3 regions of the Crassaminicella indica genome follow, and region 3 is predicted to be linked to each of the others. Evidence: a T-box and tRNA genes for the amino acid it is inferred to sense, from the RefSeq annotation. Region 3 holds a T-box; the other regions hold tRNA genes.

Region 1 (7,916 bases), 780 kb from region 3:
AGGACGAAAGTCGTAGGCGATGGACAACAGGTTGAAATTCCTGTACCACCGAAAATCGTTTGAGCAATGGGGTGACACAGGAGGATAGGTTAAGCGCACCGTTGGTTGTGTGCGTCCAAGCGTTTAGGAAGTCGAGATAGGCAAATCCGTTTCGATAATTCTGAGACGTGATGGGGAGCGAAAAACAAGTAGCGAACTTACTGATTCCACACTGTCAAGAAAAGCCTCTAGCGAGATTGTAGGTGCCCGTACCGCAAACCGACACAGGTAGGTGAGGAGAGAATCCTAAGGCGAGCGAGAGAACTATTGTTAAGGAACTCGGCAAAATGACCCCGTAACTTCGGGAGAAGGGGTGCCACGTTAGGGTGCAAGCCCGAGGTGGCCGCAGAGAATAGGCCCAAGCGACTGTTTAGCAAAAACACAGGTCTCTGCTAAGTCGAAAGACGATGTATAGGGGCTGACGCCTGCCCGGTGCTGGAAGGTTAAGGGGAAGTGTTAACGAAAGTGAAGCACAGAACTTAAGCCCCAGTAAACGGCGGCCGTAACTATAACGGTCCTAAGGTAGCGAAATTCCTTGTCGGGTAAGTTCCGACCCGCACGAAAGGCGTAACGATTTGGGCACTGTCTCAACAATAGACTCGGTGAAATTGTAGTACCGGTGAAGATGCCGGTTACCCGCAGCAGGACGGAAAGACCCCGTGGAGCTTTACTGTAGCCTGACACTGGATTTTGGTATTACATGTACAGGATAGGTGGGAGACTGAGAAGCATGCACGCCAGTGTGTGTGGAGTCGACGTTGGGATACCACTCTTGTAATACTGAAGTTCTAACCATAAGCTGTGAATCCAGCTTTGGGACACTGTCAGGTGGGCAGTTTGACTGGGGCGGTCGCCTCCTAAAGAGTAACGGAGGCGCCCAAAGGTTCCCTCAGCGCGGTCGGAAATCGCGCGAAGAGTGCAAAGGCAGAAGGGAGCTTGATTGCGAGACACACAGGTCGAGCAAGGACGAAAGTCGGGCTTAGTGATCCGGTGGTTCCGAGTGGAAGGGCCATCGCTCAACGGATAAAAGCTACCCCGGGGATAACAGGCTTATCTCCCCCAAGAGTCCACATCGACGGGGAGGTTTGGCACCTCGATGTCGGCTCGTCTCATCCTGGGGCTGAAGTAGGTCCCAAGGGTTGGGCTGTTCGCCCATTAAAGAGGCACGCGAGCTGGGTTCAGAACGTCGTGAGACAGTTCGGTCCCTATCCGCTGTGGGCGTAGGAAATTTGAGAGGAGCTGTCCTTAGTACGAGAGGACCGGGATGGACGTACCTCTGGTGCATCAGTTGTCACGCCAGTGGCACAGCTGAGTAGCTATGTACGGAAGGGATAAGCGCTGAAGGCATCTAAGCGCGAAGCCCCCCTTAAGATAAGATTTCCCATGGAGTTAATCCAGTAAGACCCCAGAAAGACGATCTGGTTGATAGGTCGGAGGTGTAAGGGCAGTAATGTCTTTAGCTGACCGATACTAATAGGTCGAGGGCTTGACCAAAATATGCATTGTTTAGTTTTGAGGGTATAAAAAAGCAGTTGACAAAATTCTAGCAAGGTGGTAAAATAAATTTCGTCTTAACTCAACATTAGTATGTATAAGGATTTGTGTAGGATTAAAAAAATGCAAATTCTTTAAAAAAAGTGTTGACAAACTGCGAAAAACGAGATAAAATATATCTTGTCCTCAAAAAATCCAGTGGCAATAGCGAAGGGGTCACACCTGTTCCCATACCGAACACAGAAGTTAAGCCCTTCAGCGCTGATGGTACTTAGGCGGAGACGCCTTGGGAGAGTAGGTCGCCGCTGGTTTGTGTTCCAAGGTAGCTCAATGGTGGAGCACTCGGCTGTTAACCGATAGGTTGTGGGTTCGAGTCCCACCCTTGGAGCCAAAGAATGCCGGGGTGGCGGAACTGGCAGACGCACAGGACTTAAAATCCTGCGGTCCTTACAGACCGTACCGGTTCGATTCCGGTCCCCGGCACCAAAATATCGCGGAGTGGAGCAGCTGGCAGCTCGTCGGGCTCATAACCCGAAGGTCGTAGGTTCAAATCCTGCCTCCGCAACCATTAAGGCCCATTGGTCAAGCGGTCAAGACACCGCCCTTTCACGGCGGTAACCCGGGTTCGATTCCCGGATGGGTCACCATTTTGGGCGCATAGCTCAGCTGGGAGAGCACCTGCCTTACAAGCAGGGGGTCATAGGTTCGATCCCTATTGCGCCCACCATTAAAATTTGATTATGGCCCGGTAGTTCAGTTGGTTAGAATGCCAGCCTGTCACGCTGGAGGTCGAGGGTTCGAGCCCCTTCCGGGTCGCCAATAAATGTGCTGGTGTGGCTCAACGGTAGAGCAGCTGACTTGTAATCAGCAGGTTGGGGGTTCGATTCCCTTCGCCAGCTCCAAAGAATTAGGAGGAGTTCCCGAGTGGCCAAAGGGGGCGGACTGTAAATCCGTTAGCTAAGCTTTCAGTGGTTCGAATCCACTCTCCTCCACCAAATTTTATATCGCGGGTGTGGCGGAATTGGCAGACGCACTAGACTTAGGATCTAGCGCCTTGTGCGTGGGGGTTCAAGTCCCTCCACCCGCACCAATATGGGTTCATAGCTCAGCTGGATAGAGCAACGGCCTTCTAAGCCGTGTGTCCGGGGTTCGAGTCCCTGTGGACCCGCCATACTAGACCCATTAGCTCAGTCGGTAGAGCACTTGACTTTTAATCAAGGTGTCCCGCGTTCGAGCCGCGGATGGGTCACCAAATACGGAGGGGTGTCCGAGTGGTTTAAGGAGCTGGTCTTGAAAACCAGTGACTCCGCAAGGGGCCGTGGGTTCGAATCCCACCCCCTCCGCCACATGAAAAAATATCGAGGTGTAGCGCAGTTTGGTAGCGCATCTGGTTTGGGACCAGAGGGCCGCGGGTTCAAATCCTGCCACCTCGACCAAAATGCCCAGATAGCTCAGTCGGTAGAGCAGGGGACTGAAAATCCCCGTGTCGGTGGTTCGATTCCGCCTCTGGGCACCATTTGATCTTTGAAAACTATACAGTGTAAGAAATTAAGCCAGATACTCGTTATAAACGAGAAACGTTCAATTCGAATTCTTTTATTTGAGAGTTTGATCCTGGCTCAGGATGAACGCTGGCGGCGTGCCTAACACATGCAAGTCGAGCGAGAAGCTGTCAATGATCCTTCGGGAGATTTGATTAGTGGAAAGCGGCGGACGGGTGAGTAACGCGTGGGCAACCTGCCCTATACACAGGGATAGCCTCGGGAAACCGGGATTAATACCTGATAAAGCTCTAGTATCGCATGGTACATGAGTCAAAGCTTTAGCGGTATAGGATGGGCCCGCGTCTGATTAGCTAGTTGGTGAGGTAACGGCTCACCAAGGCAACGATCAGTAGCCGACCTGAGAGGGTGATCGGCCACACTGGAACTGAGACACGGTCCAGACTCCTACGGGAGGCAGCAGTGGGGAATATTGCACAATGGGCGAAAGCCTGATGCAGCAACGCCGCGTGAGTGATGAAGGCCTTCGGGTCGTAAAACTCTGTCCTAAGGGAAGAAAACTGACGGTACCTTAGGAGGAAGCCCCGGCTAACTACGTGCCAGCAGCCGCGGTAATACGTAGGGGGCGAGCGTTATCCGGAATCACTGGGCGTAAAGGGTGCGTAGGCGGCCGATAAAGTCTGGGGTGAAAGGCTACGGCTCAACCGTAGTAAGCCTTGGAAACTTATTGGCTTGAGTGCAGGAGAGGAGAGTGGAATTCCTAGTGTAGCGGTGAAATGCGTAGATATTAGGAGGAACACCAGTGGCGAAGGCGACTCTCTGGACTGTAACTGACGCTGAGGCACGAAAGCGTGGGGAGCGAACAGGATTAGATACCCTGGTAGTCCACGCCGTAAACGATGAGTGCTAGGTGTCGGAGGTTCATCCCTTCGGTGCCGCAGCTAACGCATTAAGCACTCCGCCTGGGGAGTACGGTCGCAAGACTGAAACTCAAAGGAATTGACGGGGACCCGCACAAGCAGCGGAGCATGTGGTTTAATTCGAAGCAACGCGAAGAACCTTACCAGGACTTGACATCCTCTGCATTAACCTTAATCGGTGAAATCCCTCCGGGGACAGAGAGACAGGTGGTGCATGGTTGTCGTCAGCTCGTGTCGTGAGATGTTGGGTTAAGTCCCGCAACGAGCGCAACCCTTGTCTTTAGTTGCCAGCATTTCGGATGGGCACTCTAGAGAGACTGCCGGGGATAACTCGGAGGAAGGTGGGGATGACGTCAAATCATCATGCCCCTTATGTTCTGGGCTACACACGTGCTACAATGGCTGGTACAACGGGAAGCGAAGGAGTAATCTGGAGCAAATCCTAAAAGCCAGTCTCAGTTCGGATTGTGGGCTGCAACTCGCCCACATGAAGCTGGAGTTGCTAGTAATCGTGGATCAGAATGCCGCGGTGAATGCGTTCCCGGGTCTTGTACACACCGCCCGTCACACCACGGGAGTTGGGGGCACCCGAAGTCAGCTATCTAACCTTATGGAGGAAGCTGCCGAAGGTGAAATCAATAACTGGGGTGAAGTCGTAACAAGGTAGCCGTATCGGAAGGTGCGGCTGGATCACCTCCTTTCTAAGGAGAAAGGCTTAACTTATACTGTATAGTTTTGAAGGATCAAACCTTCAAAAGTTAATTATGGGGACGTAGCTCAGCTGGGAGAGCACCTGCCTTGCACGCAGGGGGTCAGGGGTTCGATCCCCCTCGTCTCCACCACATGTACTTTGAAAACTGAACAATGCATATAAAATACAATTTTTACTGGTCAAGCTATAAAGAGCATAGGGCGGATGCCTTGGCACCAGGAGCCGATGAAGGACGTGGTAAGCTGCGATAAGCCTCGGGTAGCTGCAAGCAAGCGTTGATCCGGGGATTTCCGAATGGGGAAACCTACTTAAGGTAATACTTAAGTAACCATTACTGAATCCATAGGTAATGGTAGGCATACCAGGGGAACTGAAACATCTAAGTACCCTGAGGAAGAGAAAGAAAACTCGATTCCCTAAGTAGCGGCGAGCGAAAGGGGACTAGCCCAAACCTAAAGAATTTTCTTTAGGGGTTGTGGATATACTCATTAAGAAAGAGGTATTGTAGTCGAAGAAGTCTGGAAAGGCTCACCGTAGAAGGTAATAGTCCTGTAGGCGAAACAAGAAGACTTTCGAGTATACTCCAGAGTACCACGAGACACGTGAAACCTTGTGGGAAGCAGGGGGGACCACCCCCCAAGGCTAAATACTACCTGGTGACCGATAGCGCATAGTACCGTGAGGGAAAGGTGAAAAGAACCCCGGGAGGGGAGTGAAATAGAACCTGAAACCCTATGTTTACAAGCAGTGGAAGTTCTTTTTATGAACGACCGCGTACTTTTTGTAGAACGGGCCAACGAGTTACGGTATGCAGCAAGGTTAAGTAGTTATGCTACGGAGCCGCAGCGAAAGCGAGTCTGAATAGGGCGATTTTAGTTGTATGCCGTAGACCCGAAACCGGGTGACCTATCCATGAGCAGGTTGAAGCGGAAGTAAAATTTCGTGGAGGACCGAACCCATGTCTGTTGAAAAAGGCTGGGATGACTTGTGGATAGCGGAGAAATTCCAATCGAACTCGGAGATAGCTGGTTCTCCCCGAAATAGCTTTAGGGCTAGCCTTAAAAGTTGTGATACGGAGGTAGAGCACTGAATGTCCTAGGGGCCCTCACCGGTTACCGAAGACTATCAAACTCCGAATGCCGTAATCATAATTTTAGGAGTCAGACTATGTGTGATAAGATTCATAGTCGAGAGGGAAACAGCCCAGACCGTCAGCTAAGGTCCCTAAGTACAGGTTAAGTGGAAAAGGATGTGGGATTGCATAGACAACTAGGATGTTGGCTTAGAAGCAGCCATTCATTCAAAGAGTGCGTAATAGCTCACTAGTCGAGTGATCCTGCGCCGAAAATTACCGGGGCTCAAACCTGTCACCGAAGCTACGGCATCCCTTTGGGATGGGTAGGGGAGCATTGTATACGGGTTGAAGCTGTACCGTAAGGAGCAGTGGACTGTATACAAGAGAGAATGTTGGCATGAGTAGCGAGAGGCAGGTGAGAATCCTGCCCGCCGAAAACCTAAGGTTTCCTGAGGAAGGTTCGTCCACTCAGGGTTAGTCGGGACCTAAGCCGAGGACGAAAGTCGTAGGCGATGGACAACAGGTTGAAATTCCTGTACCACCGAAAATCGTTTGAGCAATGGGGTGACACAGGAGGATAGGTTAAGCGCACCGTTGGTTGTGTGCGTCCAAGCGTTTAGGAAGTCGAGATAGGCAAATCCGTTTCGATAATTCTGAGACGTGATGGGGAGCGAAAAACAAGTAGCGAACTTACTGATTCCACACTGTCAAGAAAAGCCTCTAGCGAGATTGTAGGTGCCCGTACCGCAAACCGACACAGGTAGGTGAGGAGAGAATCCTAAGGCGAGCGAGAGAACTATTGTTAAGGAACTCGGCAAAATGACCCCGTAACTTCGGGAGAAGGGGTGCCACGTTAGGGTGCAAGCCCGAGGTGGCCGCAGAGAATAGGCCCAAGCGACTGTTTAGCAAAAACACAGGTCTCTGCTAAGTCGAAAGACGATGTATAGGGGCTGACGCCTGCCCGGTGCTGGAAGGTTAAGGGGAAGTGTTAACGAAAGTGAAGCACAGAACTTAAGCCCCAGTAAACGGCGGCCGTAACTATAACGGTCCTAAGGTAGCGAAATTCCTTGTCGGGTAAGTTCCGACCCGCACGAAAGGCGTAACGATTTGGGCACTGTCTCAACAATAGACTCGGTGAAATTGTAGTACCGGTGAAGATGCCGGTTACCCGCAGCAGGACGGAAAGACCCCGTGGAGCTTTACTGTAGCCTGACACTGGATTTTGGTATTACATGTACAGGATAGGTGGGAGACTGAGAAGCATGCACGCCAGTGTGTGTGGAGTCGACGTTGGGATACCACTCTTGTAATACTGAAGTTCTAACCATAAGCTGTGAATCCAGCTTTGGGACACTGTCAGGTGGGCAGTTTGACTGGGGCGGTCGCCTCCTAAAGAGTAACGGAGGCGCCCAAAGGTTCCCTCAGCGCGGTCGGAAATCGCGCGAAGAGTGCAAAGGCAGAAGGGAGCTTGATTGCGAGACACACAGGTCGAGCAAGGACGAAAGTCGGGCTTAGTGATCCGGTGGTTCCGAGTGGAAGGGCCATCGCTCAACGGATAAAAGCTACCCCGGGGATAACAGGCTTATCTCCCCCAAGAGTCCACATCGACGGGGAGGTTTGGCACCTCGATGTCGGCTCGTCTCATCCTGGGGCTGAAGTAGGTCCCAAGGGTTGGGCTGTTCGCCCATTAAAGAGGCACGCGAGCTGGGTTCAGAACGTCGTGAGACAGTTCGGTCCCTATCCGCTGTGGGCGTAGGAAATTTGAGAGGAGCTGTCCTTAGTACGAGAGGACCGGGATGGACGTACCTCTGGTGCATCAGTTGTCACGCCAGTGGCACAGCTGAGTAGCTATGTACGGAAGGGATAAGCGCTGAAGGCATCTAAGCGCGAAGCCCCCCTTAAGATAAGATTTCCCATGGAGTTAATCCAGTAAGACCCCAGAAAGACGATCTGGTTGATAGGTCGGAGGTGTAAGGGCAGTAATGTCTTTAGCTGACCGATACTAATAGGTCGAGGGCTTGACCAAAATATGCATTGTTTAGTTTTGAGGGTATAATATAGTAATCCAGTGGCAATAGCGAAGGGGTCACACCTGTTCCCATACCGAACACAGAAGTTAAGCCCTTCAGCGCTGATGGTACTTAGGCGGAGACGCCTTGGGAGAGTAGGTCGCC
Region 2 (7,916 bases), 1.3 Mb from region 3:
TTGTATAATTTCAGATTCAATCTTTTTTCCAAGGCTTACTTCTTCATAAACTCTTTTAAAAGATGCTAAACTTTTTTGATATTGTTCATTTAATCTTTTATCTATTTTATTATTTAAATTATATTCTAATACTTCTTCTTTTACTGCATCTTGTTCCATAACATAAACATATATAATATTCATATTCTGTATGCGCTTAATATGTTCATCTGTTATTCTTGTTCCTTGAGTTAAAAACACCAAATCATATTTTCCTATAATATCTTGAGCCAAAACCATTCCTTCTTTTAAATCTTTTGTACTTATTAATTTCATCCTATATCCCCTCTTTCAGGATAAATAGCCTTTTCCTTGATGTTATATATTTCTACATATTTCTCTATATTCCTCCAATATCTATCATTTTTTGATTAGTATCTTATAATTTTGTGGCCGCATTTTGAACAATAATTTTCTTCATCGTCTATAGCTTCACCACAAAATCTACAATACGCTAATCCTTTGATCCTATAAATACGTGCCTTCATCCTATTTTTCTGTGCTTCCATTCTTTGAATTTCTCTACATTTTCCTTTAATCTGCCCTACAGGCATACTACTATCATTGCTAAGAAAATATTTATATACTAATTCTCCAATATATAATTTTGCTTCTTCTATCTCATCTTCAATATTTTTTAGATCAAGCTTTAATTCAGTTATTTCAATAATTTCATCTGTTTTCTGTGATATTTTCTTAGTACCTGATGATACCTTATCCGCTAATTTATCTAAAAAATCCACTATTAACACTCCCCTTCTAATATCAATATATTCTATATTTTGATATTAGATATATATATAGGGATCCAACTCAAGAAATTAAAAAAGAGTTAAAAATATAATTCATCAAACAGTAGCTAGATGTTCAGAAGATGAATTATTTAATGATTTTTCATCAGTTTACCAAAAACTCAATTCTCTTAAAAACAAAATGAAGTCTATTGTATATGCAAAAAGCTTTTATAAATAATTAAACTTTGAAGTTGGATCCCTATAGATAAACAACATCAACATAAAAAAAGAAATATATAAAGATAAGTGAATGACTTTGATAACTTTTGTAAAAAAACTTACTGAAATTTCATAAAAAATACGTTAAGAACCTTCATTGTTTGAACGAAGTGAGTTTTGAAGGTTTAGTATTTTTTCATGAAATGAAGTTTTGTTTTTTCAAAAGTTATCTGGAATGAACTATCTTTTATATTTCATTTTAAAGTTGGATCCCTATATATATACTATAAATGTTCATTAATCCTTTTAAGTATGATATATTATAATATATTAGTAAAAAATAGGAGTTGATATTTTGGAAATCATACAATATAATCTTGAAGAAACATTACATATGCCAAAAAATTTTTTAGATCTATATGGTGATGCAAATTTTGCTATATTCGATATTGAGACGACAGGTCTAAACCCTCGTTTTCATAAAGTCATTCTTATAGGGCTTTTATACATAGAAAATGGTAAAATTTCTATAAAACAATTTTTCTGCAACAATAAAAAAGAAGAAAAGGAACTATTATCTGCCTTTAAAGAAGAAATTCAAGAATTTGATATTTTAATAAATTATAATGGAAACACATTTGATATCCCTTTTTTAAATAAAAGATTTTTAGCCAATGAAATTGATTATTCTATTAAAACCTACCAAAGTATTGATCTTCTCAAACTAATTAGAAGGGTTCAAAAAAAACTTAATCTTAATAATTGTAAGCTAAAATCTGTAGAAGCGTATTTAGGTATTCATAGAAATGATAAAATTTCAGGTAAAGAAAGTGTTACCCTTTATAATCAATATGAAAAAGAAAAAAACAAACAAATAAAAGATATTATTCTGCTTCACAATTATGACGATCTATATTATTTTAGTAAAGCTTTTATGATATTAGATAAGATTCATATTGAACAAATTCTCCAAGCCTTTCCTCAAATTTTTCATATTTATAAAAAAAATACATGCTATATTTCAAAGCAATATATTAAAGACAATTCTTTTCATTTAGAAGGAGTCTATAAAAATAATCATATAAATAACTATATCGCTTATGAAAATGGTTTTTGTTTTGAATATGTAAAAAATACAAATACTTTCAAAATCAAAATTCCATTATATAAAGGTCGTCTTTCTTCTGGTGATAAATGCTTATATATTGATCTGTGTGATTTTTCATTTCCTTGTAGAAAAAATCAATCAAATGATTTCATTCCTGAAAATATTATTCTATTCAAACAGAACAATCATATAAAGCCTTTAGATATTCACTTATTTATATCAAAGCTTATACCATATATTTTTAATCAAATGCAATAAAAAACAAGCTCAAATGAGCTTGTTTTTTATTGGTGCCCAGAGGCGGAATCGAACCTCCGACACGGGGATTTTCAGTCCCCTGCTCTACCGACTGAGCTATCTGGGCAAATATTCATCTATATATTATATATGGTGGGCCTTCAGGGATTCGAACCCCGGACCTGCCGGTTATGAGCCGGACGCTCTAACCAACTGAGCTAAAGGCCCCTATAAAAAAAAATGGTGGGCTTGGGAGGACTCGAACCTCCGACCTCACGCTTATCAGGCGTGCGCTCTAACCACCTGAGCTACAAGCCCCAATCAATGGTCGAGGTGGCAGGATTTGAACCCGCGGCCCTCTGGTCCCAAACCAGATGCGCTACCAAACTGCGCTACACCTCGATTTTTTTTATGATTGGCAGGGGCAGAAGGACTTGAACCCTCGGCACGTGGTTTTGGAGACCACTGCTCTACCAACTGAGCTATACCCCTAAAATGGTGGGCCTTCAGGGACTCGAACCCCGGACCTGCCGGTTATGAGCCGGACGCTCTAACCAACTGAGCTAAAGGCCCTCATTTGGCGGAGAAGGCGGGATTCGAACCCGCGCACCGATTACTCGGCCTAACGGTTTAGCAAACCGTCCTCTTCAGCCTACTTGAGTACTTCTCCAAATCTGGCGGAGGGGGTGGGATTCGAACCCACGGCCCCTTTCGGAGTCACTGGTTTTCAAGACCAGCTCCTTAAACCACTCGGACACCCCTCCATATTTGGTGACCCATCCGCGGCTCGAACGCGGGACACCTTGATTAAAAGTCAAGTGCTCTACCGACTGAGCTAATGGGTCTTATGGCTGGGGTAGCAGGACTCGAACCTACGAATGCCAGAGTCAAAGTCTGGTGCCTTACCGACTTGGCGATACCCCATTATTTTATGGCGGGTCCACAGGGACTCGAACCCCGGACACACGGCTTAGAAGGCCGTTGCTCTATCCAGCTGAGCTATGAACCCTTATTGGAGCGGATGATGGGAATCGAACCCACGCTACCAGCTTGGAAGGCTGGAGTTCTACCATTGAACTACATCCGCATATCTTGGAGCGGAAGACGGGATTCGAACCCGCGACCCTCGCCTTGGCAAGGCGATGCTCTACCACTGAGCCACTTCCGCAATTAATTGGTGGAGGAGAGTGGATTCGAACCACTGAAAGCTTAGCTAACGGATTTACAGTCCGCCCCCTTTGGCCACTCGGGAACTCCTCCTAATTCTTTGGAGCTGGCGAAGGGAATCGAACCCCCAACCTGCTGATTACAAGTCAGCTGCTCTACCGTTGAGCCACACCAGCACATTTATTGGCGACCCGGAAGGGGCTCGAACCCTCGACCTCCAGCGTGACAGGCTGGCATTCTAACCAACTGAACTACCGGGCCATAATCAAATTTTAATGGTGGGCGCAATAGGGATCGAACCTATGACCCCCTGCTTGTAAGGCAGGTGCTCTCCCAGCTGAGCTATGCGCCCAAAATGGTGACCCATCCGGGAATCGAACCCGGGTTACCGCCGTGAAAGGGCGGTGTCTTGACCGCTTGACCAATGGGCCTTAATGGTTGCGGAGGCAGGATTTGAACCTACGACCTTCGGGTTATGAGCCCGACGAGCTGCCAGCTGCTCCACTCCGCGATATTTTGGTGCCGGGGACCGGAATCGAACCGGTACGGTCTGTAAGGACCGCAGGATTTTAAGTCCTGTGCGTCTGCCAGTTCCGCCACCCCGGCATTCTTTGGCTCCAAGGGTGGGACTCGAACCCACAACCTATCGGTTAACAGCCGAGTGCTCCACCATTGAGCTACCTTGGAACACAAACCAGCGGCGACCTACTCTCCCAAGGCGTCTCCGCCTAAGTACCATCAGCGCTGAAGGGCTTAACTTCTGTGTTCGGTATGGGAACAGGTGTGACCCCTTCGCTATTGCCACTGGATTTTTTTGAGGACAAGATATATTTTATCTCGTTTTTCGCAGTTTGTCAACACTTTTTTAAAGAATTTGCATTTTTTCAGTCCTACACAAATCCTTATACATACTAATGTTGAGTTAAGACAAAATTTATTTTACCACCTTGCTAGAATTTTGTCAACTGCTTTTTTATACCCTCAAAACTAAACAATGCATATTTTGGTCAAGCCCTCGACCTATTAGTATCGGTCAGCTAAAGACATTACTGCCCTTACACCTCCAACCTATCAACCAGATCGTCTTTCTGGGGTCTTACTGGATTAACTCCATGGGAAATCTTATCTTAAGGGGGGCTTCGCGCTTAGATGCCTTCAGCGCTTATCCCTTCCGTACATAGCTACTCAGCTGTGCCACTGGCGTGACAACTGATGCACCAGAGGTACGTCCATCCCGGTCCTCTCGTACTAAGGACAGCTCCTCTCAAATTTCCTACGCCCACAGCGGATAGGGACCGAACTGTCTCACGACGTTCTGAACCCAGCTCGCGTGCCTCTTTAATGGGCGAACAGCCCAACCCTTGGGACCTACTTCAGCCCCAGGATGAGACGAGCCGACATCGAGGTGCCAAACCTCCCCGTCGATGTGGACTCTTGGGGGAGATAAGCCTGTTATCCCCGGGGTAGCTTTTATCCGTTGAGCGATGGCCCTTCCACTCGGAACCACCGGATCACTAAGCCCGACTTTCGTCCTTGCTCGACCTGTGTGTCTCGCAATCAAGCTCCCTTCTGCCTTTGCACTCTTCGCGCGATTTCCGACCGCGCTGAGGGAACCTTTGGGCGCCTCCGTTACTCTTTAGGAGGCGACCGCCCCAGTCAAACTGCCCACCTGACAGTGTCCCAAAGCTGGATTCACAGCTTATGGTTAGAACTTCAGTATTACAAGAGTGGTATCCCAACGTCGACTCCACACACACTGGCGTGCATGCTTCTCAGTCTCCCACCTATCCTGTACATGTAATACCAAAATCCAGTGTCAGGCTACAGTAAAGCTCCACGGGGTCTTTCCGTCCTGCTGCGGGTAACCGGCATCTTCACCGGTACTACAATTTCACCGAGTCTATTGTTGAGACAGTGCCCAAATCGTTACGCCTTTCGTGCGGGTCGGAACTTACCCGACAAGGAATTTCGCTACCTTAGGACCGTTATAGTTACGGCCGCCGTTTACTGGGGCTTAAGTTCTGTGCTTCACTTTCGTTAACACTTCCCCTTAACCTTCCAGCACCGGGCAGGCGTCAGCCCCTATACATCGTCTTTCGACTTAGCAGAGACCTGTGTTTTTGCTAAACAGTCGCTTGGGCCTATTCTCTGCGGCCACCTCGGGCTTGCACCCTAACGTGGCACCCCTTCTCCCGAAGTTACGGGGTCATTTTGCCGAGTTCCTTAACAATAGTTCTCTCGCTCGCCTTAGGATTCTCTCCTCACCTACCTGTGTCGGTTTGCGGTACGGGCACCTACAATCTCGCTAGAGGCTTTTCTTGACAGTGTGGAATCAGTAAGTTCGCTACTTGTTTTTCGCTCCCCATCACGTCTCAGAATTATCGAAACGGATTTGCCTATCTCGACTTCCTAAACGCTTGGACGCACACAACCAACGGTGCGCTTAACCTATCCTCCTGTGTCACCCCATTGCTCAAACGATTTTCGGTGGTACAGGAATTTCAACCTGTTGTCCATCGCCTACGACTTTCGTCCTCGGCTTAGGTCCCGACTAACCCTGAGTGGACGAACCTTCCTCAGGAAACCTTAGGTTTTCGGCGGGCAGGATTCTCACCTGCCTCTCGCTACTCATGCCAACATTCTCTCTTGTATACAGTCCACTGCTCCTTACGGTACAGCTTCAACCCGTATACAATGCTCCCCTACCCATCCCAAAGGGATGCCGTAGCTTCGGTGACAGGTTTGAGCCCCGGTAATTTTCGGCGCAGGATCACTCGACTAGTGAGCTATTACGCACTCTTTGAATGAATGGCTGCTTCTAAGCCAACATCCTAGTTGTCTATGCAATCCCACATCCTTTTCCACTTAACCTGTACTTAGGGACCTTAGCTGACGGTCTGGGCTGTTTCCCTCTCGACTATGAATCTTATCACACATAGTCTGACTCCTAAAATTATGATTACGGCATTCGGAGTTTGATAGTCTTCGGTAACCGGTGAGGGCCCCTAGGACATTCAGTGCTCTACCTCCGTATCACAACTTTTAAGGCTAGCCCTAAAGCTATTTCGGGGAGAACCAGCTATCTCCGAGTTCGATTGGAATTTCTCCGCTATCCACAAGTCATCCCAGCCTTTTTCAACAGACATGGGTTCGGTCCTCCACGAAATTTTACTTCCGCTTCAACCTGCTCATGGATAGGTCACCCGGTTTCGGGTCTACGGCATACAACTAAAATCGCCCTATTCAGACTCGCTTTCGCTGCGGCTCCGTAGCATAACTACTTAACCTTGCTGCATACCGTAACTCGTTGGCCCGTTCTACAAAAAGTACGCGGTCGTTCATAAAAAGAACTTCCACTGCTTGTAAACATAGGGTTTCAGGTTCTATTTCACTCCCCTCCCGGGGTTCTTTTCACCTTTCCCTCACGGTACTATGCGCTATCGGTCACCAGGTAGTATTTAGCCTTGGGGGGTGGTCCCCCCTGCTTCCCACAAGGTTTCACGTGTCTCGTGGTACTCTGGAGTATACTCAAGCTAGACTAAGTTTCGCCTACAGGACTATTACCTTCTACGGTGAGCCTTTCCAGACTTCTTCAACTACTTATTCTTCGCTCTTATGAGTATATCCGCAACCCCTAAAGAAAATTCTTTAGGTTTGGGCTAGTCCCCTTTCGCTCGCCGCTACTTAGGGAATCGAGTTTTCTTTCTCTTCCTCAGGGTACTTAGATGTTTCAGTTCCCCTGGTATGCCTACCATTACCTATGGATTCAGTAATAGTTACTTAAGTATTACCTTAAGTAGGTTTCCCCATTCGGAAATCCCCGGATCAACGCTTGCTTGCAGCTACCCGAGGCTTATCGCAGCTTACCACGTCCTTCATCGGCTCCTGGTGCCAAGGCATCCGCCCTATGCTCTTTATAGCTTGACCAGTAAAAATTGTATTTTATATGCATTGTTCAGTTTTCAAAGTACATGTGGTGGAGACGAGGGGGATCGAACCCCTGACCCCCTGCGTGCAAGGCAGGTGCTCTCCCAGCTGAGCTACGTCCCCATAATTAACTTTTGAAGGTTTGATCCTTCAAAACTATACAGTGTAAGTTAAGCCTTTCTCCTTAGAAAGGAGGTGATCCAGCCGCACCTTCCGATACGGCTACCTTGTTACGACTTCACCCCAGTTATTGATTTCACCTTCGGCAGCTTCCTCCATAAGGTTAGATAGCTGACTTCGGGTGCCCCCAACTCCCGTGGTGTGACGGGCGGTGTGTACAAGACCCGGGAACGCATTCACCGCGGCATTCTGATCCACGATTACTAGCAACTCCAGCTTCATGTGGGCGAGTTGCAGCCCACAATCCGAACTGAGACTGGCTTTTAGGATTTGCTCCAGATTACTCCTTCGCTTCCCGTTGTACC
Region 3 (7,916 bases):
ATAGATTGTATGTTTTTTGAAAATTAAATGCAATATGTCTTTGATTAGGATGTATAGATGTAATATAATAGGAAAGATAGGAGAAATAAGATTGGGAGGACAATACAATTGGTAAGAGAAGATAAGGTAAAAGAAGAAGATATAATGGAATCGATTAAGATACTAGCTCCTGGTACGCCTTTAAGAGAAGGACTAGAAAATGTTTTAAGAGCTAAAACAGGGGCTTTGATTGTTATAGGGGATAATGAAGAAGTGATGAACCTTGTAGATGGAGGTTTTTCTATAAATGTTGATTTGTCAACGGCATATTTGTATGAGCTGGCAAAGATGGACGGGGCAATTATACTAAGTTCAGATGCAAAAAAAATATTATATGCAAATACGCAGTTGATTCCTGATCCGTCTATACCTTCTTCGGAAACTGGTATAAGACATAGAACTGCTGAGAGAGTGGCTCGACAGACGGGGCTTATTGTTATATCTATCTCACAAAGAAGAAACATTATAACTATTTACAAAGGCTATTCCAAATATATTGTCCAAGATACCAATAAAATATTAAACAAAGCAAATCAAGCTATTCAAACTTTGGAAAAATATAGAAAAGTTTTAGATCAAGCAATGACTAATTTAAGTGGTTTGGAATTTGAAGATTTAGTTACTATTCAAGATGTAGCTATAGTACTCCAAAGAACAGAAATGGTTATGCGTATTGTTTCTGAGATAGATAAATATATTAGCGAATTAGGAAATGAAGGACGCCTTGTAAGTATGCAGTTAGAAGAATTATTAGCCAATGTCAAAGAAGATGGAAAATATGTAGTTGAAGATTATATGGTGAAGGATGAAAATGTAAATTATAATACAGTAAGTAGGCAAATAAAAAATCTATCTTCTGAAGAACTATTGGATTTATCTAATATTGGCAAGATTTTAGGCTATAATGGAACCTTGAATGATTTATTAGATATACCTGTTTCACCACGGGGTTTTAGAATTTTAAGTAAAGTTCCAAGACTGCCTATGTCTGTAATTCAAAATGTAGTAGAGCATTTTAGCGATTTTCAGAGCATATTAAAAGCATCTATAGAAGAACTAGATGATGTAGAAGGAATTGGTGAGATTAGAGCAAGGGCTATTAAAGAAGGACTAAGAAGGGTACAAGAACAAGTACTACTAGATCGACATATTCGTTAAATAAAAAAGCACCAAATATTGGTGCTTTTTAGTATAAGCTGTATTTTCCAAGAGTATTAATATTTTTACATTGTTTAGTTAATATTTCATGAATATCAAGGTCTAGTGAATTACAAATCGCTACTAGATAGAATAAATGATTTCCCATTTCTTCGTTTATTTTGTCTTTGCAAATATCACAAAGATCTCCAGAAATATGATTTTCTAAAAAATCCTTTAATTCATCATAAGAAATATCTTTTGGTATTTCTTGTGCCTTTGCATTGATATGAATACATCCACAGCTTGTAGCGGCTTTTATAATAGATCTATTTACTCTTGCACAACTCTCTTGATATTTTGATATAATATCAAGAATACTTTTATGTCGAATAAGCACTTCTGAAACACTATTCTGAAATTTATGAAGAATAGAATTGTCCATTGATCTTATCACCTCTGTAAAAAAGTTCTACTCAAGTTTATTCTAGCATATTATAGATAAAAGTTAAAGGTTATTAGATTAAATTTAATTTTAGAGTTGAAAATAGGAAAATTAGCCTGTTTCGTGGTAAAATATGAGAAAAAAGGGGATATTATTCTGAAAAATAAAGTTGACAATGCTTGTAACGTGTGGTAAAATAAATATTTTCTTGACAGAACCTACCCCTTATTGTATACTGAATATAGGGAATGTACAATGTGGGAGGTTTTGCTGGATGTTCAATATCGGTGATAAAGTGGTTTACCCTATGCATGGTGCAGGGATTATTGAAGCCATAGAAGAAAAAGAGATATTGGGGAAGAAGCGTAAATATTATATTATGAAGATGCCTCTAGGAGATATGAAAGTAATGATCCCTCTTGATAATGTAGAAGATATCGGATTAAGAGAAATCGTATCTTTAAAGGAAGTAGATCAAGTAGTAGCTGTATTAAATGACGATATTTCTAAGATGCCTAAAAACTGGAATAGACGATATAGAGCAAATATGGATAAGATAAGAAGCGGAGATATTTATGAGGTTGCTATGGTTGTGAGAAATTTAACCTTAAGAGATAGAGAAAAAGGTTTGTCGACAGGAGAAAGAAAGATGCTAGCGAATGCAAAACAAATCCTAATAAGTGAGATTGTATTGGCTAGAGGCATAGAAGAAAAGGTTGCTGAAGATTTAATTGACACAGCTATTCAATAATGTGAAGCGTCGTGATGACGCTTCACTTTTATCATTGCAGATATGTTTTACCAAAATATACAAATTTTGTTGAAATTAGATCGTGTTTAGTTATAAAATAAAATTAGCATGGTTATACTTTTAAAACAGGAGGTGAAGAAATATGTTCAACAAAATCGTAAGAGGTGCATTAACCTTAGCGGGTGCTTCAGTTGGTTATGCAGCTGCTATATTCTTGATAAAGCTGGCTAAAGTTCAAGACTTTGTACAAATGCCAGAGATTACACCTGTTATGGGAATTGTTGTGAGTGTTATAGGTGCGATATTAGGTGGAATTATATTTTTTACTATTACTCCGTGGTTGATGAAAAAAGGTTTAAGTTCAGCAAACTGGGTAGAGGGAGAGCTTCAAAAAATTCCTACTATGGATATGGTTATTGGAGCTTTAGGATTAATCATTGGGTTGGTTATTGCTTATTTAATTAGCAGCTTGCTAATGGGGATATCTATTCCATTAGTTGGACCTATTTTATCTATCATGCTGTATATATTTTTAGGATATTTAGGTGTGAGCTTAGCAACGAAAAAAAGAGAAGACTTAGGGAATATTTCTATGCTGTTTAAAAAGAATATAGCAGCTAAGGAAAAGGTAGAGACAAAGAAAGAAAATAGTGGTATTCCTAAAATATTAGATACTAGCGTGATAATTGATGGTAGAATTGCAGATATCGTGCAGACAGGCTTTGTAGAAGGACCTATTGTGATTCCAGAGTTTGTTCTTGAAGAATTAAGACATATTGCAGATTCATCAGACAGTCTAAAAAGGGCAAGAGGTAGAAGAGGGTTAGATATTTTAAATCGTATCCAAAAGGAATTGCCTATAGAAGTAAAGATTACAGATAAAGATTTTGAAGAGGTGTCAGAAGTAGATATAAAATTATTAAGACTTGGTCAATTTATGGGTGGAAAAGTTGTTACAAATGATTATAATTTGAATAAAGTTGCTGAACTTCAAGGAGTACCTGTACTGAATATTAATGAGCTTGCAAATGCCATAAAACCAGTAGTTCTGCCTGGCGAGGAAATGGTTGTACAAGTGATAAAAGAAGGAAAAGAATCAGGGCAGGGAGTAGCGTACTTAGATGATGGAACAATGATTGTTGTAGAAGGTGGAAGAAAACATATTGGAGAGACTATGGGGGTTCTTGTTACTAGTGTGTTGCAAACTGCTGCAGGAAGAATGATTTTTGCAAAGCCTAAAATGATGGTTGATAAAACGGCATAATCGTTTATAATAAAATTGTACCCAGCATATGCTGGGTTTTGTTTTGAAATAAATGAGGTGAAAATTTTGAGAAAAGAAAAATTTGTTTCTGTGATTATTGCGGCAGCAGGAAAAGGGAAAAGAATGAATAGCCATATTAATAAACAGTATTTGAATATAGGAGAAAAGCCTGTACTTGCTCATACTATCGAAGTTTTTAATAAGTGCTCTTTTATTGATGAAATAATTGTTGTAACACATCCTGATGAAGTTGCATATTGTAAAGAAAAGGTGATAAATTTTTTTGGGCTTGAAAAAGTAACAAAGGTTGTAGCAGGAGGTAAAGAACGTCAAGAGTCGATATTTAATGGGTTAAAGGCAGTATATCAAAAATGTGATATTGTAGTTATTCATGATGGTGCAAGACCGTTTGTAAGAGAAGAATATATTTTAAAGAGTATAGATGAGGCGATAAAGCATAAAGCCGTAGGGGTAGGTGTACCTGTAAAGGATACAATCAAAGTAGTGGATGAGGAAAAAAATATTAAAAATACGCTAAATAGAAATGTTCTTTGGGCTATACAAACTCCACAGACCTTTGACTATCAGTTGTTGTTGAGAGCCCATAAAAAAGCGATAGAAGATGGATATTTGGGTACAGATGATACTGTGTTAGTTGAAAGATTGGGTGAAAAAGTGAGAATGCTTATGAGTAGCTATGACAATATAAAAATAACTACACCAGAAGATTTGTATATAGGAGAAGCTATTTTAAGGAATAGAAAATAGGAGGTTTTTTATGCGTATTGGTATGGGATATGATGTACATAAATTAGTTGATGGAAGAAAACTTATATTAGGTGGTGTTGAAATACCATATAAAAAGGGACTATTGGGACATTCTGATGCAGATGTACTCCTTCATGCTATAAAGGATGCATTGCTTGGAGCAGCAGCTCTTGGAGATATTGGAAAGCTATTTCCAGATACGGATGATAAGTTCAAGGGGGTTTCTAGTATAAAATTGTTATCAGAAGTAAATACTATTCTTCATACTAAAGGATATATAGTAAATAATATTGACAGTACGATTATTGCACAAAAGCCTAAAATGGCTCCATATATAGAGCAAATGAGAAGAAACATAGCAGATACTTTAGGGATAGGAGTAGATGCTGTGAATGTAAAGGCAACTACTACGGAAGGATTGGGCTTTACAGGAATGGGTGAAGGTATTGCAGCTCAAGCTGTTGCAAGTATTATAAGATTTTCTGTTGACAAATAAGCCAATATTGGTTAATATGTATTTAAGTTTAATTAAAAATGGTAAAAGCTGTGATAGGGAATAGTAGGATAGATGATTCTTTAAGAGAGCAAAGTTCATAGGCTGAGAGACTTTGTAAGAGGTATCTTTTCGAACCCGCCCTGGAGCTTAAGACTGAAAATCAGTAAGTCTTTACGGAGCTAGACCGTTATATCTAGTTTGAGAGGATTCTTTTGAATTAATTAGAGTGGTACCGCGGAAAATTATGCCCTTTCGTCTCTAGATGTAGACGAAGGGGTTTTTTTATGAAAGACTTTGTTGTTTTGATTAGAAATAAGATATTGTCTATGAAGAAAGGAGAAGGGATATGGCAAAGAAGGAAAAAGCATTTGTAAAAGATATAACACCTATGGAGGTTGACTTTCCACAATGGTATACAGATGTTATTAAGAAAACGGATATGGTAGATTATTCACCAGTAAAAGGATTTATGGTTATTAAACCTTATGGCTATGCTATATGGGAAAATATTCAAAGCTATATGGACAAAAGATTCAAAGATACAGGACATAAAAATATGTATTTTCCATTACTTATTCCAGAAAGCTTATTAAAAAAAGAAGCAGAGCATGTTGAAGGATTTGCACCAGAGGTAGCGTGGGTAACTCATGGGGGAAATGAAAAGCTTGCAGAAAGACTATGTGTACGACCTACATCAGAAACTATTATCTGTTCTATGTATTCAAAATGGTTAAATTCATATAGAGATTTACCTTATCTTTATAACCAGTGGTGTAGTGTTGTAAGATGGGAAAAATCTACAAGACCTTTCTTAAGAACATCAGAGTTTTTATGGCAAGAAGGACATACTTTGCATGAAACGGAAGAAGAAGCACAAGCAGAGACTATTCAAATGCTTAACATATATAAAGAAACAGCAGAAGAATTATTAGCGATTCCTGTTATAACAGGAAGAAAGAGTGAAAAAGAAAAGTTTGCAGGAGCTCAGGCTACTTATACGATGGAAGCATTAATGCATGACGGTAAAGCACTTCAAGCTGGTACATCTCATAATTTAGGGCAGCATTTTACAAAAGCATTTGATATTACATTCTTAGGAAGAAATGGAGAAATGCAGCATCCATACCATACATCGTGGGGTGTATCTACAAGATTAATTGGCGGTATTATAATGGTTCATGGAGATAATAGAGGATTAGTACTTCCTCCTAGAGTAGCGCCAACTCAAGTGATTATTATTCCTATTGCACAGCATAAGGAAGGTGTCTTAGACAAAGCTTATGAGCTTAAGAAAGCTTTAGGAGAAGATATTAGAATAGAAATTGATGATAGTGAAAACAATTCACCAGGTTGGAAGTTTAATGAATGGGAAATGAAAGGAGTTCCAATCCGTATAGAGATAGGTCCTAGAGATATAGAAAATAATCAAGTAATGATTTTTAGAAGAGATACCTTAGAAAAGCAAGCTGTTCCAATGGAAGGATTAAAAGAGACAGTAACAAAATTGTTAGATGATATTCATTATAATATGTTAGAGAAAGCTCGTAGATATAGAGATGAAAAAACTTATTATGTAGAAAATTTTGAAGACTTTAAGAAAAAGCAAGAAGAAAAACCTGGTTTTGCAAAGGCTATGTGGTGTGGAGATCGTGCATGTGAAGAACGAATAAAAGCAGAAACAGGTGCGACGATAAGATGTATTCCATTTGAGCAAGAGGATTTGGGAAATAAGTGTCATTTTTGCGGAAAAGAAGCAAAGCATATGGTATACGTAGCAAGAGCATATTAAAAGAGGTGGTTATCATGATAACCACCTTCATTTATAAATAAAAGGGAAAGGGGATTTAAAAATGAGAGCATCAAAACTGTATTTAAATACTTTAAAGGAAGTTCCTTCAGAGATTGAAAAAATATCAGAAAAGCTACTCATTAGAGCTGGTATTATGAGAAAGGTTGGGGGAAGCTATGCCTATTTGCCATTAGGATACAGGATTATTGAGAAAATAAATAAAATAGCAAAAGAAGTATTCGATGAAGCAGGAATACAAGAATTTACTATGCTTTCACAAGCAAGTGAAGAATTATATGCACAACTTGTGAAAAAAGACTTAAAGTCGTATAAGCAGCTTCCGTTTGGATTTTATCAAGTGCAAACAGTGTGTCAAAATGCGGAAAATAAAAAAGGAAATATCAATTTTTCTATAGTTACTTTTGATAAAGATTTAGAGGGCTTAAATAAACACTTTGAAGCTTTACACACATATTATGAAAAAATATTTAAAAAATGTGGATTACCTACAGTACAAGTGAAGGATATCCACAATGAAGAAGAAATATTATCTGGTAAATTTGTAAGGATTTCTGATGAAGGAAAAGAAGAAATCGCTTTATGTAAGGATTGTGGTTATAAGGCTACAAGAAAACGAGCAAAATGCATTGTAGATCTACCTAAACAAGATGAGGAAATGTATCCATTAGAAGAAGTTTATACACCAAATGTAAAAACTATTGAAGAACTAAATAAATTTTTGGATGTAGAAGAAGAACGACTAATGAAATGCTTATTACTAAAAGGAAAGGATAAATTTATAGCAGCATTTATTCGCGGAGATAGAGATTTAAATTTAACAAAGCTAGAAGATGGGCTAAATTTAGAACCGATGGAACTAAGTTTTGCAGAGGCTGAAGATGTAGAGCGTATTACAGGTGCAAAGACAGGTTTTGCAGGTCCAATAGGGATAAAGGATGTTACTATAGTTGTAGATGATGAAGTAGTAGAGATGAAAAATGCTATAGCAGGTGGGAACAAAACAGATTATCATATTAAAAATGTAAATTATGAAAGAGATTTCAAGGCTGATTATATTTTTGATATAAAAACCATAAAAGAAGGAGACAAATGTCCGAAATGTAATGGGCATATATCAATTAAGAGAGCTACCCAATTTGGGCAAATAAAGAAACTAAAAACAGACTATAGTCAACAATTAGGAGTTACATTTATTGATGAGCTTGG

The links. The T-box of region 3 lies ahead of proS (proline--tRNA ligase). A T-box ahead of a tRNA ligase gene usually reads a tRNA of that ligase, here a tRNA-Pro.
Region 1: it has a tRNA-Pro gene. The T-box ahead of proS (proline--tRNA ligase) is inferred to sense a tRNA for this amino acid. The anticodon was not compared.
Region 2: it has a tRNA-Pro gene. The T-box ahead of proS (proline--tRNA ligase) is inferred to sense a tRNA for this amino acid. The anticodon was not compared.

The regions. Positions count from the first base shown of each region.
Region 1 is NZ_CP078093.1:545,173-553,088, reverse strand. It holds rRNA gene KVH43_RS02695 (23S ribosomal RNA) at 1-1,533, shown strand, start outside; rRNA gene rrf (5S ribosomal RNA) at 1,728-1,844, shown strand; tRNA gene KVH43_RS02685 (tRNA-Asn) at 1,850-1,924, shown strand; tRNA gene KVH43_RS02680 (tRNA-Leu) at 1,931-2,019, shown strand; tRNA gene KVH43_RS02675 (tRNA-Met) at 2,026-2,101, shown strand; tRNA gene KVH43_RS02670 (tRNA-Glu) at 2,106-2,180, shown strand; tRNA gene KVH43_RS02665 (tRNA-Val) at 2,185-2,260, shown strand; tRNA gene KVH43_RS02660 (tRNA-Asp) at 2,276-2,352, shown strand; tRNA gene KVH43_RS02655 (tRNA-Thr) at 2,361-2,435, shown strand; tRNA gene KVH43_RS02650 (tRNA-Tyr) at 2,444-2,528, shown strand; tRNA gene KVH43_RS02645 (tRNA-Leu) at 2,540-2,623, shown strand; tRNA gene KVH43_RS02640 (tRNA-Arg) at 2,628-2,704, shown strand; tRNA gene KVH43_RS02635 (tRNA-Lys) at 2,710-2,785, shown strand; tRNA gene KVH43_RS02630 (tRNA-Ser) at 2,791-2,879, shown strand; tRNA gene KVH43_RS02625 (tRNA-Pro) at 2,893-2,969, shown strand; tRNA gene KVH43_RS02620 (tRNA-Phe) at 2,974-3,049, shown strand; rRNA gene KVH43_RS02615 (16S ribosomal RNA) at 3,130-4,656, shown strand; tRNA gene KVH43_RS02610 (tRNA-Ala) at 4,722-4,797, shown strand; rRNA gene KVH43_RS02605 (23S ribosomal RNA) at 4,845-7,768, shown strand; rRNA gene rrf (5S ribosomal RNA) at 7,807-7,916, shown strand, end outside.
Region 2 is NZ_CP078093.1:65,877-73,792, forward strand. It holds gene KVH43_RS00300 (HD-GYP domain-containing protein) at 1-315, opposite strand, end outside; gene KVH43_RS00305 (zinc ribbon domain-containing protein) at 411-782, opposite strand; gene KVH43_RS00310 (ribonuclease H-like domain-containing protein) at 1,348-2,358, shown strand; tRNA gene KVH43_RS00315 (tRNA-Phe) at 2,389-2,464, opposite strand; tRNA gene KVH43_RS00320 (tRNA-Ile) at 2,489-2,565, opposite strand; tRNA gene KVH43_RS00325 (tRNA-Ile) at 2,579-2,655, opposite strand; tRNA gene KVH43_RS00330 (tRNA-Pro) at 2,663-2,739, opposite strand; tRNA gene KVH43_RS00335 (tRNA-Trp) at 2,754-2,829, opposite strand; tRNA gene KVH43_RS00340 (tRNA-Ile) at 2,834-2,910, opposite strand; tRNA gene KVH43_RS00345 (tRNA-Ser) at 2,916-3,007, opposite strand; tRNA gene KVH43_RS00350 (tRNA-Ser) at 3,013-3,101, opposite strand; tRNA gene KVH43_RS00355 (tRNA-Lys) at 3,107-3,182, opposite strand; tRNA gene KVH43_RS00360 (tRNA-Gln) at 3,186-3,261, opposite strand; tRNA gene KVH43_RS00365 (tRNA-Arg) at 3,270-3,346, opposite strand; tRNA gene KVH43_RS00370 (tRNA-Gly) at 3,351-3,424, opposite strand; tRNA gene KVH43_RS00375 (tRNA-Gly) at 3,431-3,505, opposite strand; tRNA gene KVH43_RS00380 (tRNA-Tyr) at 3,513-3,597, opposite strand; tRNA gene KVH43_RS00385 (tRNA-Thr) at 3,606-3,680, opposite strand; tRNA gene KVH43_RS00390 (tRNA-Asp) at 3,689-3,765, opposite strand; tRNA gene KVH43_RS00395 (tRNA-Val) at 3,781-3,856, opposite strand; tRNA gene KVH43_RS00400 (tRNA-Glu) at 3,861-3,935, opposite strand; tRNA gene KVH43_RS00405 (tRNA-Met) at 3,940-4,015, opposite strand; tRNA gene KVH43_RS00410 (tRNA-Leu) at 4,022-4,110, opposite strand; tRNA gene KVH43_RS00415 (tRNA-Asn) at 4,117-4,191, opposite strand; rRNA gene rrf (5S ribosomal RNA) at 4,197-4,313, opposite strand; rRNA gene KVH43_RS00425 (23S ribosomal RNA) at 4,508-7,431, opposite strand; tRNA gene KVH43_RS00430 (tRNA-Ala) at 7,479-7,554, opposite strand; rRNA gene KVH43_RS00435 (16S ribosomal RNA) at 7,620-7,916, opposite strand, start outside.
Region 3 is NZ_CP078093.1:1,323,254-1,331,169, forward strand. It holds gene radA (DNA repair protein RadA) at 1-27, shown strand, start outside; gene disA (DNA integrity scanning diadenylate cyclase DisA) at 145-1,197, shown strand; gene KVH43_RS06225 (nucleoside triphosphate pyrophosphohydrolase family protein) at 1,226-1,621, opposite strand; gene KVH43_RS06230 (CarD family transcriptional regulator) at 1,896-2,372, shown strand; gene KVH43_RS06235 (PIN/TRAM domain-containing protein) at 2,515-3,636, shown strand; gene ispD (2-C-methyl-D-erythritol 4-phosphate cytidylyltransferase) at 3,703-4,404, shown strand; gene ispF (2-C-methyl-D-erythritol 2,4-cyclodiphosphate synthase) at 4,415-4,900, shown strand; T-box leader at 4,942-5,163, shown strand; gene proS (proline--tRNA ligase) at 5,247-6,689, shown strand; gene proS (proline--tRNA ligase) at 6,751-7,916, shown strand, end outside.